Regions from separate parts of the Bacillus sp. C-3-6 genome, predicted to be linked through region 2. Evidence: predicted binding sites of a transcription regulator. Region 2 holds the regulator's gene; the other holds the start of a gene.

Region 1 (7,931 bases), 1.0 Mb from region 2:
TTTAAAGAAAAGCTAGGCTATGAAAATTCTGATGACCCGTATGAAATGACAAAGTTTGTTCGTAAACAACTTCGTGAGAAATTTATGGATGCAGAAATTGGTGTAACTGGTTGTAATTTTGCTGTTGCAAATACTGGCTCTCTTTGTTTAGTAACGAATGAAGGTAATGCAGATCTTGTTATGTCAATTCCGAAAACACAAATTGCGGTAATGGGTATGGAACGTATGGTTCCGACAATGGAAGAATTAGATGTTTTAGTTGGTTTACTATGTCGTAGTGCAGTAGGTCAAAAATTAACAAGTTATGTAACAGTAGCAGGACCAATTCAAGAAGAGGAAGTTGATGGACCTGAAGAATTCCATTTAGTTGTTGTTGATAATGGTCGCTCTCAAATTCTGGGATCTGAATTCCGTTCAGTATTACAATGTATTCGTTGCGCTGCTTGTGTTAATGTATGTCCTGTATATCGTCACGTTGGTGGACATTCATATGGATCGATTTACTCAGGACCAATCGGTGCGGTATTAACACCGCTTCTAGGTGGATATGATGATTACAAAGAGCTTCCTTATGCATCTAGTTTATGCGGAGCATGTACAGAAGCTTGTCCAGTAAAAATTCCATTGCATGATTTATTATTAAAACATCGTCAAGTTATTGTTGAGCAAGAAGGTCGTGCACCACTTGCAGAAAAACTAGCGATGAAAATGTTTAGTATGGGTGCTTCTTCAGCTGCTTTATATAAAATGGGATCAAAAATGGCACCAGCGGCAATGAGTCCATTTACATCTGGTAATCGTGTATCAAAAGGTGTTGGACCACTTAAAAACTGGACGGATATTCGGGAATTCCCAGCTCCAAGTAAAGAGCGATTCCGTGATTGGTATAAAGATCATAAGAAAGGCGGGGATAAATAATGACAGGATTAATTCAAAACCGTGATGCCTTTCTAGATAACATTGCAAAAGAACTTGGGCGCGCGCGTAAAACAGAAGGTGTAGAGCGACCAGTATGGAAAAGTAATGTGAATATAGAAACGTTAAAAGATTGTTCACAAGAAGAATTACTAGAAGTGTTTAAAAAGCAATGTACAAACATTCATACAACTGTAGTAGAAACGACAAATGACCGATTAGGTGAAGACCTTCAAAAAGTAATCATGGAAAACGGCGGTGGACCTATTTTATTATCAGCAGATGAGCGTTTTGATGCATATGGTTTAACATCTTTATTTAAAGAAGAACTTCCAAAGCGAGACGTTGAAGTAAACGTATGGGATCCAGAGAGAAAAGACGAAAATATGCGTTTAGCTGAAAAAGCGAATATTGGTATTGCATTTAGTGATTATACATTAGCTGAATCTGGTACAATTGTTGTACAAAGTCATAAAGGGCAAGGACGTTCTTTACACTTTTTACCGACTGTATATTTTGCTATTATTCCACGTGAAACACTTGTGCCTCGTATTACACAAGCAGTTCAGGATATGAACTTACGCGTAGAAAATGGGGAGACAGCGGCATCTTGTATTAACTTTATTACAGGGCCAAGTAACTCGGCTGACATTGAGATGAATCTTGTTGTCGGAGTACATGGACCATTAAAAGCAGTATATTTCATCGTATAAAAGAGGGGAAAGCAGGCCAGAAAATGGCCTGCTTTTTAGTAGAATAAAGGATAATATGAAGTAGAAGTTCTCTCCTTTTTTTGCTATGTTTTTTGGGAAAGGAGAGGAAGGGATGTTCACTTATTTATATGCACTGTTAGCAGGGATGGTGTTTGGTTCTTTTTTTATGCTAGTTGCGATGAGGGTTCCATTAGGTGCGTCTATTATTACCCCGCGTTCACATTGTTATTATTGCAAATATGTGCTAAGGCCAAAAGAACTAATCCCCATCATTTCATTTTATATACAAAGAGGCTGTTGTACGAATTGTAAGAGGAAAATTCCAATTATGTATGTAGCATTTGAATGTATAACAGGAAGTATATTTCTTCTTACCGTGTATATGATTGGAATAGAACGAGAGCTTATTATCATTTTATCCCTTTTTTCGCTACTTCTTATTATTTCAGTTACAGATTACTTATATATGTTAATTCCTGATTGTATTTTAATTTCGTTTGCCGTGTTACTCATTCTTGAAAGTGTTTTTGTACAATTAGTTACTTGGACAGATAGTATAGTTGGTAGTGGTGTTATATTCATTTTGTTATATTGCATGCAAAAGATATATCCAGAAGGGCTTGGCGGAGGTGATATAAAACTACTTTCGTTACTTGGGTTTATAGTAGGAGTGAAAGGCGTTTTTATCATTTTATTTTTAGCATCTTGTTTCAGTCTTTGTTTCTTTGGGGTGGGTATCGTATTAAAACGTATAGAAGTACGAAAACCAATTCCATTTGGTCCTTTTATTAGTCTTGGGGCAATATGTTATGTATTGGCCGCATATTCAAATTAGAGAGGGAATAGAAAATGAACGTATATATGGATGATCAAAGAAGTTGCCCGTTCGGGTATGTGCCCGCAACTACAGTAGAATGTGCTTTGCAAATGGTTCGGGATTATGATGTGAATATTCTTTCCCTTGATTTTAATATGGGGTGGGGAGCAAAAAATGGACTGGATTTTGTAGAAGCTTTTTGTACAGAGGGGTTATATGTAAATGAAATTCACCTTCATACGAATGATGTCATCGGTATGCACAAGATGAAACAGAGAATGGATAAGGGAAAGGAAGAAGGAGAAATTAATCCTCACCTTGTTGTTAAATACGTGGGAAGCTAAAAACTCCAAAGTAAAACTTTGGAGTTTTTAATGTTTCATATGTGCTTGTAAAGGAATAATCTCTTCTTGTTGAGCTGCTGCGATTTCAGTTTCTTCCTGTTGAATTTCAGGTGTTTTTTTTGTTAAGTAGTGGTATACCATACCGACAAATACTGATCCGCCAATAATGTTACCGATTGTAACAGGAATTAAGTTATGAATAGCACCTGAAAAAGAAATTGTCTCAGGATGTGGTGAAACTAAAGATAAAGCAAAGAGTGACAAGTTTGCAATACTATGTTCGTAACCAGATAAGAAGAATGTGAAAACAAGTAGCATCATGACCATTATTTTTGCCGTGTCGCCTTTAACCTGAGATGGTAAGAAGCAAGCAAGACATACGAGCCAGTTACATAAAATGGCTTTAAAGAATAACTGCATTGTAGGTGTGTTCATCTTTCCTTCAACGACTTTATTCATTAAGTGACCGTGATCAATTGCTTCAAAAATTCCAGTTGCGTAAAATAGTAAGGCAAAGAATAACGCGCCGGCTAAGTTACCTGCATAACAAGCAACCCAGTTACGAAGTGTATCAGAAATCGTTGTTTCTTTTCTTAAAGTTGCTACAGTAAAGTACATTGTGTTTCCAGTAAACAATTCAGCACCGCCATATATAATAAGTACGAGAGCAATCCCGAAAAACATAGAAGTAGCTAAATAAGTTGCTGGTGAATCTGCAATGTGAAAAAAGTTACCTAATTTAAAACATAGTACAATAATAAAACCGATATAAATACCCGCAAGTGCAGCACGAATGAAATATTGCATTGGGTTTGTATCTAGCATTTTCTTTTTGCTTTTAGCCAGTTTGACAACATAATCTAGTCCTTGTTCTAGCATGAGTAATACGCTCCTTTAGTAAATCTTCTATAAATACTCCTTATATGAATAAAGTACATGGAATTGTTCTCACTTTCAATAAGTTTGTGCAATGTTTCACAAAAAGGACATACATACGTTAAGAAAACGTTTACAAAAGGTAGTATAATGGAATTTTTTCTGGACATTGAGAGGAAGAAAGGAAAAAGAAAAAGCGCTGTAATTACAGCGCTTTTTCGTCTAAATTCTTTTCTACTTTTACTTCTACTTCTTTTGAGAAGAACCAACCACCAACTGCGATTCCGACTAATACAATCCAGAATGTAAGCTTCCACGGAGTGGATTCTGGGAATGAATGTGGAATTACATTTAATGCAGGGTGTGCTAATGTATAAACTGCTAGCTTCACACCAACCCAACCTACAATTAAGAATGCTGCAGTTTCAAGTCCTGGTTTACGTTTTAAGATTTGTACGAATGCAGTTGCTGCAAATCGCATAATGATTAATCCGATAAGTCCACCTACAAAGATAACAACGAATTGCCCAGTATCTAGACTACCAATTGTACCTAATCCTGTTTTTGGTAAAGTCATTGCTAGTGCAACCGCAGCTAAAATTGAATCAACTGCGAAGGCGATATCAGCAACTTCAACTTTAAATACAGTCCACCAGAAGTTCTCTTGTTTTTTCTTTGCTTCTTTTTCTTCTGTTTCTTCATCTGTATTCTTTTTCACATATGTTTTAAATAAGTGATTACCAGCGATAAACATAAGGTAGATGGCACCGATTGCTTGCACTTGCCATACATCGACTAAGAACGAAATCATAAATAACGATCCAAATCGGAAAACAAATGCCCCCGCTAATCCGTAAAATAGTGCTTTCTTTCGTTTTTCTTCTGGTAAATGTTTTACCATAATTGCAAGAACAAGAGCGTTATCAGCCGCTAAAATCCCTTCAAGTGCAATTAGGATGAGTAATACCCAACCATACTCCAATAATAATGATACATCCATGTACATTCTCCTCTCATCTCTATAAGTTCTAAATAAGTGAAGAATTTCCCCACTATTTAGTTTCCCCATACTCCTGCCTATTAACTTTGGAAGAATTTGGAAATGAATGCAAAAAAGACCTCTGCCGTTAATAGGCAAAGGTCTTGCTAGACATATGTAATAAAAATGCCAACAAAGCCGGAAGAACTAAGTTCTACGTAATGACGACTTTGTTTCCAAGAAATATTCTTGGACGCTACTCCCCTTTGGAGATATGTTATTGTATTCTCATTATATGGATAATTGATACGGTTGTCAACCTGTTAAAATATCTTCATTAGGATATTTTATTTTCCGGTTCTTTTTACGAGCAAATGAAAAAGCCAATGTTAAAGGACCCATTTTCCCAAAAAACATCATAAAGATAATAATAGCTTTTCCGATTATAGTTAAGTGGGGTGTTAAGTTCATACTGAGGCCAACAGTGCCGAATGCTGAAAATACTTCGAAAGCACTCATCAATAGAGGAACTCGCTCAGTAATACTCAAAATTAAAATAGCAAAAAAGATAAATGAAATGGAAATAATAGTAATGGTTAATGATTTGACAATGAGAGTATTTTTAATGGATTTTTTAAATACGACAATATCCTCTTGTTCTTGTAAAAATTTAAATACGCCAAAAAATATGATTAAAAATGTTGTTAACTTAATCCCACCACCCGTTGAAGCACTACCAGCACCAATAAACATAAGGAGCATCATTAATAGGAGGGAAGGTTTTGACAATGTAGAAATATCAACAGTATTAAACCCGGCAGTTCGTGTTGAAATTGCTTGAAAATAAGAGGCCATTCCTTCTTCAAATGGGGTAAAACCTCTCATAGAAAGGGAGTTATGGAACTCGAATATAAAAATAAAAAGGGTAGAAATAATGTTGACGATTAGAGTAGAAGTGAGCATAAGTTTTGAATGTAGTGTAAGGTTTTTAAAGTTTTTCTTTCTTTTTATGTCTACAATTACTGTAAAACCAATTCCACCTAAAATGATGAGAGAGGAAATGACGAAATTGACAAGAATGCTATGAGAATGGGACATTAAATTATCGTTCCACACAGAAAAACCAGCATTGTTAAAGGCTGAGATTGAATGGAAAAAACTATAATAGATCCCTTTGGCAACCCCATATTTGGGTACCCATTCAAAAGAAAGAATTAAAGTAGCGATACATTCGACTGTAAAAGAGAATAAAAATAATGCTTTGGCAAGACGGATAACGCCGCCGATATTCGTTTGATTTAATGCTTGTTGTAATAAAATACGGTTTTGAAGACCGATTTTTCTTCCGAGCATAATAGCAATTAAGACCGCAAAGCTCATAATGCCAAGCCCGCCAACTTGTATAAGCGTTAAAATGACACATTGTCCAAATAAAGTAAACACTTTTCCAGTATCCACAACACCAAGTCCAGTAACAGTACAAGCGGAAACGGTTGTAAATAAGGCATCGAGCCATGAAATGGACGTTGTCGTAGCAATTGGCAGTTTTAATAAGCATGTGCCGACAACTGATAATACAATAAAAGATAAAGTAAGAACGCGGGGAGGGCTCATGCTAATATTAATCCGTTTCATGTCACATATTGCTCCTTTCGTTTTGCTTTGATTAGTATGTGAAAAAGCACTATTATGTATGTTGAAAATAGAAAGAGGCAGATAATATCTGCCTCTAAGCCATATGTTATATTATTATCCACGTAATTGTTGTTGAGCTAAAGCAACAAGACGTTTTGTTACTTCACCGCCAACTGAACCGTTAGAACGAGATGCTGTATTAGAACCTAAGCTTACACCAAATTCTTGTGCAATTTCATATTTAAATTGTTCAAGCGCTTGTTCTGCACCTGGAACTAATAATTTGTTTGTTTTTACCATGTTGATACACATCCTTATGAGTAGTCCAGTTCAGCTAAGTTCTTATCTAAACTGGTAACGTTATTTTATGTGGAAATGACATACTCATACGCGGAAGTAATCGGTGCGATTAGAAGTTCTTGGATAGAAAAAAAGAGTAGCAAATTTGCTACTCTTTTTTCAGTATTGTCGCTGTACCTTCCACGACAATATCATCCGATTGATTATATATGTTTGTTTGCAACGTGATGATTTTTTTATCGTCACGCTTCTTAATAACCTCTGCCACAACGCGAAGTGTATCACCGATTTTGACAGGGGCACGGAATGAAACATTTTGGGATAAATAAATCGTATTTTTGCCTGGGAGTTTCGTTCCAAGGATGGTAGAAATAAAACTCGAAACGAGCATACCGTGAGCAATACGTTCTTTAAACATTGTCGTTTTTGCAAAAGAATCTAAAATGTGAATAGGATTCACATCTCCAGTCAATTTTGCAAAATTGATAACATCTTCATCTGTAATTGTTTTTGTAAGGGATGCTTGATCACCGACTTGAATCTCATCATAACGAAGCTCCGGAACAGTTTGTGCTTCTTGAAATGGATTCATTTTGTCCTCCTTCTTTTCCATATCGAAAAATGTTAGCCATCTTGATGTAGTAGGAGGAAGAAAGAGTTTTGTTTGTGCTGCAGTTAGCTCCCACATTTTTCTTATTTGATGGAAGTAAATAGATTTTTTGAGTTTTCCTCGAACTTTTTTGCGAGTTCCAACTGTTTTGACTTGAACTCTTCCAAAAAACCCTCTAACTGTTTTTGAGCCTCTTCACGTTGTAATTGTTGTTGCTCAATAAATTGTTTTGTTGTTTCTTCAAATTGACCGCTTGTTTGTGTAAGAATTGACAAAGATGTTTTTGTAGGAGAAACAGTAAGTTGCTGCATATGAGCAGAAAGTTCTTTCCACTTGTCTTGCCACTCGTTAATTTGATCATTTAAGGAGTTACCAGTTAATTGTTTCACGTAATCTGTATATTGGTTATTGAACTGAGCAGTGAATTGTTGTAGTTCTTTTTCTAGTTCATCTACTCCTGATGTTAATTTATGCAAAGCGTCTTGTTGTTGTTTTAATGTTTCTAAAGTAAGTTGCTCTAATTGTTTCCCAGCTGAAGAAAAAAGGGAAAGTGATTGAGACCAGTTTTTCCAAAATGCATCGACTAATTCGTATGGTTTAGTTTCCATTGTTTGACCCCCAAATGTTTTTTTGCATATTGTGAACGCAGATTACTCTGCTGTACCACCAGGTGAAGATGAAGAATCCTTTTCATCCTTTTCTGGAGAAGTAGAAAATGGAAAGAATGCATTGGTGTATAACG
Region 2 (7,931 bases):
GCTCAATTAATTTGAACTGCATGTCTTCTGGAAGTCCACCAACGTTATGGTGAGATTTAATTGTTTGCGCAGTTGCTGTACCACTTTCAACGATATCTGTGTAAAGTGTACCTTGTGCTAAGAAGTCCATACCTTGTAATTTAGATGCTTCATCATCAAATACGTAAATGAATTCGTTACCGATGATTTTACGTTTTTGTTCTGGATCTTCTACACCTTTTAACTTATTCATGAAGCGTTCTTGTGCATCCACTTTAATAACGTTCATATGGAAGCCTTCGCTAAATGTTTTCATAACGCCTTCTGCTTCACCCTTACGAAGTAAACCGTGGTCAACGAAAATACATGTTAACTGATCGCCGATTGCTTTATGAATTAATACTGCTACAACAGAAGAGTCTACGCCGCCACTAAGTGCACATAGTACTTTTTTGTCTCCAACAGTTTCACGAATCTTTTCTAATTCTACTTCGATAAAGTTCTCCATGTTCCATCCTTCAGAACAACCACATACGCCGAATACGAAGTTTTTAATTAAATCGTTACCGTGCTCAGAGTGACGTACTTCTGGGTGGAATTGTACACCGTATAAGTTTTTCGCTTCATTGCTCATACCAGCAATTGGGCAAGACTCACTTGTTGCGTCTACTACGAATCCTTCAGGTAAACCAGTTACTAAGTCACCATGGCTCATCCATACAACTTGCTCTTCTGGAAGGTTCGCATATAATTTTGATTCGTTCTCTACTTTAAGAACAGCTTTTCCATACTCACGGTGATTTGCACGCTCTACTTTACCACCGAAGTGTTGTGTCATAAGCTGCATACCGTAACAAATACCAAAGATCGGTAAATCTAGTTCAAAGATTTTTTCATCACAATGTAATGCACCTTCACCGTATACGCTATTTGGTCCACCAGAGAAAATAATCCCTTTTGGATTCATTGCTTTAATTTCTTCTGCAGTAATTGTATGTGGATGAAGTTCACTGTATACACCGAACTCACGAATTCGACGTGCTATTAACTGATTGTATTGACTTCCAAAATCTAAAACGATAATTGTATCGTGTTGCTTCTTCAAAATAATCACCCCAACGTTAGTTCTCGTATATAAATATTTTCACCAATTTGGCGAAAAGCATTACTAATATAATAAAAAAAGCCAGTCCTCCGCCTCTAGTCTCATAACAAAGAAAAGGCAGGGGTCTGGCTTTATAAAGAAAGATAGTCTCCGCTCTTTATAAATATAAGACACACTGCCTTCATAGTCAGGTTGTTTACGGTAACCCGGTAGAGACTCTCAAACCATATCATTGAGGATATATGAAGGATCGTTTTATATTATCTTCCTAGATTCTAACAATGAAGTATCTATATGGTCAAGAGAGAAAGCGACAAAATTCTACAGAAATTCATTTCCTTTTCTAAAAAACATCCATTTCTATATAGAAATGGATGTTTTTTAGGGCAAACGGAATTACATCATTCCGCCCATACCGCCCATGCCCATGCCGCCCATGTCAGGCATTGCTGGTGCATTTGGTTCTGGCTTGTCAGCTACTACAGCTTCAGTTGTTAAGAACATAGCTGCAACAGATGCTGCGTTTTGAAGTGCAGAACGAGTTACTTTAGCTGGATCTACGATACCAGACTCAAGCATGTTAACCCATTCGCCAGTAGCTGCGTTGAAACCAACGCCTACTTTTTCGCCTTTTAGACGCTCTACAACTACAGATCCTTCTAGACCAGCGTTGATTGCGATTTGACGAACTGGCTCTTCTAGTGCACGAAGTACGATGTTGATACCTGTTGCTTCGTCGCCTTCAGCTACGATAGAAGCTACTTTCGTGTATACGTTCATAAGTGAAGTACCACCACCTGCAACGATACCTTCTTCTACTGCTGCACGAGTTGAGTTAAGTGCATCTTCAATGCGAAGTTTGCGCTCTTTTAACTCAGTTTCAGTTGCTGCACCGACTTTAATTACTGCTACGCCACCTGCAAGTTTCGCAAGACGCTCTTGTAATTTTTCACGATCGAATTCAGAAGTTGTTTCTTCTAATTGCGCACGAATTTGACCGATGCGAGCTGCGATTTGCTCTGTATTTCCAATACCTTCAACTACAGTTGTGTTTTCTTTTGTAACAACAACTTTACCAGCGCGTCCTAAAGATTCAACTGTAGCAGATTTTAAGTCACGACCTAATTCTTCAGTGATTACTTCGCCACCAGTTAAGATTGCGATATCTTCTAGCATTGCTTTACGACGGTCACCAAATCCAGGAGCTTTAACAGCTACTACATTGAATGTACCACGAAGTTTGTTCACTACTAATGTAGCTAAAGCTTCGCCTTCTACATCTTCAGCAATGATAAGAAGTGGTTTACCTTGTTGTACCACTTGCTCTAATACTGGTAAGATTTCTTGAATGTTAGAAATCTTTTTGTCAGTAATTAAGATGTATGGGTTATCAAGAACTGCTTCCATTTTATCAGAATCAGTAATCATGTAAGGGGATGCATATCCACGATCAAATTGCATACCTTCTACTACGTCTAATTCTGTTGTGAATCCTTTAGACTCTTCTAAAGTAATAACGCCGTCGTTACCAACGCGCTCCATTGCTTCAGCGATTAATTGACCTACTTCTTCGTCAGCTGCAGAAATAGCAGCTACTTGTGCGATAGAAGATTTGCCTTCGATTGGTTTAGAAATCGTTTTTAATTCTTCAATTGCAGCAGTAACAGCTTTTTCGATACCTTTACGAAGACCCATTGGGTTAGCACCAGCTGTTACGTTTTTAAGACCTTCACGAATCATAGCTTGCGCTAATACAGTTGCAGTTGTTGTTCCGTCACCAGCTACATCATTTGTTTTGCTAGCAACTTCTGCTACTAATTTCGCACCCATGTTTTCGAATGCATCTTCTAATTCGATTTCTTTTGCGATTGTTACACCATCATTTGTAATAAGTGGTGAACCAAATTTTTTCTCAAGTACAACGTTACGACCTTTTGGTCCAAGTGTTACTTTTACTGCGTTTGCAAGAGTGTCGACACCGCGAAGCATCGAACGACGTGCTTCTTCACTAAATTTAATATCTTTTGCCATAATAATTGACCCCCTTGGATTTTTTAAGATTTATATAATTAACCGATAACTGCTAAAATGTCACTTTCACGTAAAATCAAGTAGTCTGTACCTTCATATTTCACTTCAGTACCTGCATATTTTGAGAAGATGATAAGATCACCTGCTGCTACCTCTAAAGCAACACGCTCACCATTTTCAAGCACTCGACCAGTACCTACTGCAACAACTTTACCCTCTTGTGGTTTTTCTTTTGCAGTATCTGGTAATACAATACCACTTGCTGTTTTTTCTTCTGCTTGAACAAGCTCAATTACAACGCGATCACCTAATGGCTTTAGCATGAACAATAACCTCCTCATTTTGTATGTAAATTTTATTTATTAGCACTCAAGTCATCCGAGTGCTAACACACTTATAATAATAAATAATCTCAATTTCTTTTGCAAGTAAAAAAATCATAATTTTTTCGCAAATTACTATATAAACTTTCTATATAGAATACTGCCTTTACTATATGAATCGTTGTTTCCCCTACTCGTATGTTACAATATGAAAGACACCCTAAGTTGTTTTCGCTAAACGTACAACTTTTTCCTGTCTCCTACTTTAATTTCAAATACGGATTTACAAAAAAATCATAATTCGAATGAAAGTTTATATCGTAGATAACATATTTACATGTTATCCTACCTCATCTCATACACTAGAGTTAGAAAGGATGGTTAAACTATTTGAAGAAACAATACTGGTGGATTATCGTTACATACATTTTAATGCAGTTATCTGGAATTGTTGGATTACCACTTCTCCTAAAAACAGGACTCTATGATAATAGAGGATTTACCATGGAGGAAAAAGGACAAATCATAACGGGACACTGGGCAATTATTAGCTTCTTTGTTGCATTATGTATCGTACTTTGGTTACTTAGAACAGACATTCGTGACAGGCATTTAGATGCAATGCGCTCTTCTGTTCCAGCTACTATTGGATGGATTTTCATCGGCTTCTTCTTGGCTTTCTTTTCACAAATAGTTGCCGGTATGATCGAGATGCAGCTGCTAGGAATTAAACAAGGTTCAGAAAATACAATGAAACTGATGGAAATTGCAAGAACGACACCTTGGTTCCTTATTGTCGTATCTATAATCGGACCTATCTTGGAAGAAATCGTATTTAGAAAAATTTTATTTGGTACACTTTATAAGAAGTTTAACTTCTTTATTGCAGCTATCATTAGTTCGCTTGTATTTGCAGCAATCCATTTTGATTTTACTCACTTATTGGTATACACTGCTATGGGGCTCGTATTCGCCTTCTTATATGTGAAGACGAAGCGTATTATCGTTCCGATTGCAGCTCATGTTGCGATGAATACATTAGTCGCTATTGGGCAAATTTTTATGAGCAATGAGCAAATTCAAGAAATGATTAAAGAAGCTGAAAAAATGCAAGGCTTTATCGGAGGATTTTTTGTATGAGAAACTCACCATTGTTCATGGCTGCACTATACTTCCTTCTTGGATGTATCTTTACACGCTTCGCCATTACGAACGTAACAGATACAATCTGGAATGTGTGGACAATACTATTTGCAGTTATGGCAACAATTGATTTTAATTTGGCACTTCGCCTTATATTAGTTAAATTCACAAAGAAGAAACAATAATAAAACGCAGAGGTCGCTTCCTCTGCGTTTTATTGTGGATAGTTTTTCAAAAAGTAAACTAATGTTTGTAACTCTACAGCTAAATCAATATGATGAATTCTAATATTCTCTGATACGTTTAATCGTGCTGGTGTGAAATTCAAAATACCATGCACGCTCGTTTCAGCTAATCTATCTGCTACAGCTTGTGCTACTGTAGCCGGTACTGTTAATATTGCCACTTGTATATCATTTGATAATCTCTCTTCTAATTCATCTAAATGGTATACAGGAATGCCCCCGATTTCTGTTCCAACTTTCTCTTCACTAACATCAAATGCCATTTCAATTTTTGTATTATTGTTTTTCGTGAAATTATAATGTAAGAAAGCGGTCCCTAAATTACCTACTCCAATAAGTGCTACACGCGTTATATCATCTTGATCAAGTGTTTCGCGGAAAAATGATAATAAATAATTTACGTTATATCCATATCCCTTTTTCCCTAACGCTCCAAAATACGAAAAATCTCTTCGTATTGTTGCGGAATCTACTTTTACCGCTTCACTCAATTCGGCCGATGAAACACGCTGCTTACCAGAAAGAGATAAGTTTTGGATAAATCGATAGTATAGAGGCAATCTTTTAGCAGTGGCTTGTGGAATCTTTTGCTGATCCATATAACCTCTCCTCTCTTCCTATCTTTATTCATATACTTTAATCAAATACAGAAGTTTAGCACTCATTAAATTCCTTGTATAATAAAGAGAAGAAGTATTCTCTCTTATTTTAAACTATACACTATTTTTAGTATGATTGAGAAATATAAACATGGCAAAGTTAAGAAATTATTTGAGGTGAAAACATTGATTTTATTACAAGTAAATGGACTTTCGAAATTATACGGTGCAGAAACAATTCTTGCAAACATAAAATTGGAAGTACAAACAAAAGATCGTATCGCATTAGTTGGAAGGAATGGAGCTGGAAAATCTACATTATTAAAAATTATCGCTGGTGAGTTATCACATGATGGTGGCGAAATTATAAAACCGAAAGATGTCTCAATCGGGTATTTAGCTCAAAATACCGGCCTAGAAACGTCTTTAACAATTTGGGATGAAATGCTAACCGTCTTTACCCACTTACAGCAAATGGAGACAAAACTTCGAAGGCTTGAGCAAGAAATGGGAAAAGAAGAAAACTTTTCAAACGAAGCTATATATGAAAGATTGTTAGCTGATTATGACCAATTGCAACTCAATTATAAAGATCAAGGTGGATATCAATATGAAGCGGATATTCGCTCCATTTTAAGCGGCCTTGGCTTCCCAGTTGAAACGCACCAGACGACGATTTCTACTTTAAGCGGTGGGCAAAAAACAAGATTAGCTCTTGGGAAATTATTATTAACAAAACCAGACTTACTTATTTTGGACGAGCCTACAAACCATTTAGACATCGAAACATTAACATGGCTTGAGCAATATTTACAAGGTTATCCTGGCGCAATATTAATCGTTTCACATGACCGTTATTTCTTAGACAAACTCGTTACACAAGTATATGAAATTTCGAATAAAGAAAGCAGACGATTTGTTGGTAACTACAGTAAATATTTAGACTTAAAATCAGCATTATATGAGCAAGAAATGAAACGTTACGAAAAACAACAAGATGAAATCGCAAAACTTGAGGACTTCGTTCAAAAGAATATAGCTCGCGCCTCTACAACGAAACGTGCTCAAAGTCGCCGTAAACAACTAGACAGAATGGAATTATTAACGAGACCATTAGGGGATTCTAAGTCAGCATCATTCCACTTCGATATTGAAAAGCAAAGTGGAAATGATGTTTTACAAGTAAAGGATGCAACCATTGGCTATGATGAGGACCCTATAATTGAAAACGTAACTATGCGCTTAACTCGCGGAGATAGTGTTGCTTTAGTTGGTCCAAACGGAATTGGGAAATCCACATTATTAAAATCTATTGTGAATAAGTTACCACTATTAAATGGCGATGTTTCTTTCGGATCAAATGTATCTGTTGGTTATTATGATCAAGAACAAGCAAACTTAACATCTTCTAAACGGGTTTTAAATGAACTATGGGATGAATATCCACTGCAACCTGAAAAAGAAATCCGTACTATACTCGGGAACTTTTTATTTACAGGAGATGATGTACTGAAACCAGTATCTTCCCTTAGTGGTGGACAAAAAGCTCGATTAGCTCTTGCGAAACTTATGATGCAAAAGTCAAATTTATTAATTCTGGATGAGCCTACGAACCACCTTGATTTAAATAGTAAAGAGATTTTAGAGAATGCTTTAATTGATTATCCAGGGACTCTTCTATTTGTCTCACATGACCGCTACTTTATTAACCGTGTAACAACGACTGTGGTTGAGTTATCAACAGAAGGTGCACAGGAATATTTAGGGGATTACGATTACTATGTGGAGAAGAAAAATGAAATGATTGAACGCGCAGCATTTGAACAACAAGAACAGCAAGAAAATCAGGCACCTGTTCAAAAAACTGTAGCTCAAGAAAAATTAAATTATCTCGAAGAAAAAGAGCGTAAACAATTAGAACGTCAACGCACTCGAAAAATTGAAGAACTAGAACAAAACATCGTAAACTTAGAAGAAGAAATTGCTACGTTAGAAGATCAACTTTGCTTACCAGAAATATATGCAGATTATGAAAAAGCGAGTGAAATTACAACTAAAAAACAAACGCTACAAGAACAACTTGAAACGTGTATGGCAGAGTGGGAAGAGCTACATGTATAAGAGTATTTAAATAAGGAAGATGTCTCATCAGTCATGATTTTTGACTATGTGACATCTTTTTTCTTTAAGTACATAAATAATTTTTTGAATATATCAATGGTAACTCGGAATATATCAACCATTTTTCAAATACATCTATCGTAACCCTATATATATATAAACGATTCGACACGAAATATCGATTTACCGACAAGGATTGACAACATCAGCACCCTCTATAATAGAAGGATATTTCAAAATGTTTTTCAGGGATATCTTCTTACTTTTTATTTCCCAAAAAACAATATATTCAAAGGTCAGACTTCATCTAGTTTATCCACAAACTTATACACATATCCACCTTTATAAAATAGCTATCAAAACAACTTTTCCACATTACCCACAA

What was found. The regulator Rex, encoded in region 2, represses fermentation and respiration genes when NADH is low (regulators of the CRP and FNR family bind a similar motif). The targets are predictions, from matches to a motif close to TTGTGAAATATTTCACAA.
Region 1: ACW0JX_RS06695 (formate/nitrite transporter family protein) is a predicted target of Rex. The motif match lies at 3,753-3,770, and genes of this name have one in related genera.

The regions. Positions count from the first base shown of each region.
Region 1 covers NZ_CM137247.1:1,301,152-1,309,082, forward strand. The annotation lists gene ACW0JX_RS06675 (LutB/LldF family L-lactate oxidation iron-sulfur protein) at 1-918, shown strand, start outside; gene ACW0JX_RS06680 (LutC/YkgG family protein) at 918-1,628, shown strand; gene ACW0JX_RS06685 (prepilin peptidase) at 1,741-2,463, shown strand; gene ACW0JX_RS06690 (cyclic-phosphate processing receiver domain-containing protein) at 2,478-2,789, shown strand; gene ACW0JX_RS06695 (formate/nitrite transporter family protein) at 2,817-3,668, opposite strand; gene ACW0JX_RS06700 (TerC family protein) at 3,871-4,665, opposite strand; yybP-ykoY riboswitch at 4,756-4,921, opposite strand; gene ACW0JX_RS06705 (TrkH family potassium uptake protein) at 4,960-6,279, opposite strand; gene ACW0JX_RS06710 (alpha/beta-type small acid-soluble spore protein) at 6,394-6,579, opposite strand; gene ACW0JX_RS06715 (MaoC family dehydratase) at 6,728-7,171, opposite strand; gene phaP (polyhydroxyalkanoic acid inclusion protein PhaP) at 7,273-7,797, opposite strand; gene phaQ (poly-beta-hydroxybutyrate-responsive repressor) at 7,840-7,931, opposite strand, start outside.
Region 2 covers NZ_CM137247.1:251,857-259,787, reverse strand. The annotation lists gene guaA (glutamine-hydrolyzing GMP synthase) at 1-1,084, opposite strand, end outside; purine riboswitch at 1,249-1,350, opposite strand; gene groL (chaperonin GroEL) at 1,481-3,115, opposite strand; gene groES (co-chaperone GroES) at 3,154-3,438, opposite strand; gene ACW0JX_RS01495 (CPBP family intramembrane glutamic endopeptidase) at 3,829-4,578, shown strand; gene ACW0JX_RS01490 (YdiK family protein) at 4,575-4,766, shown strand; gene ACW0JX_RS01485 (redox-sensing transcriptional repressor Rex) at 4,796-5,425, opposite strand; gene ACW0JX_RS01480 (ABC-F family ATP-binding cassette domain-containing protein) at 5,612-7,546, shown strand.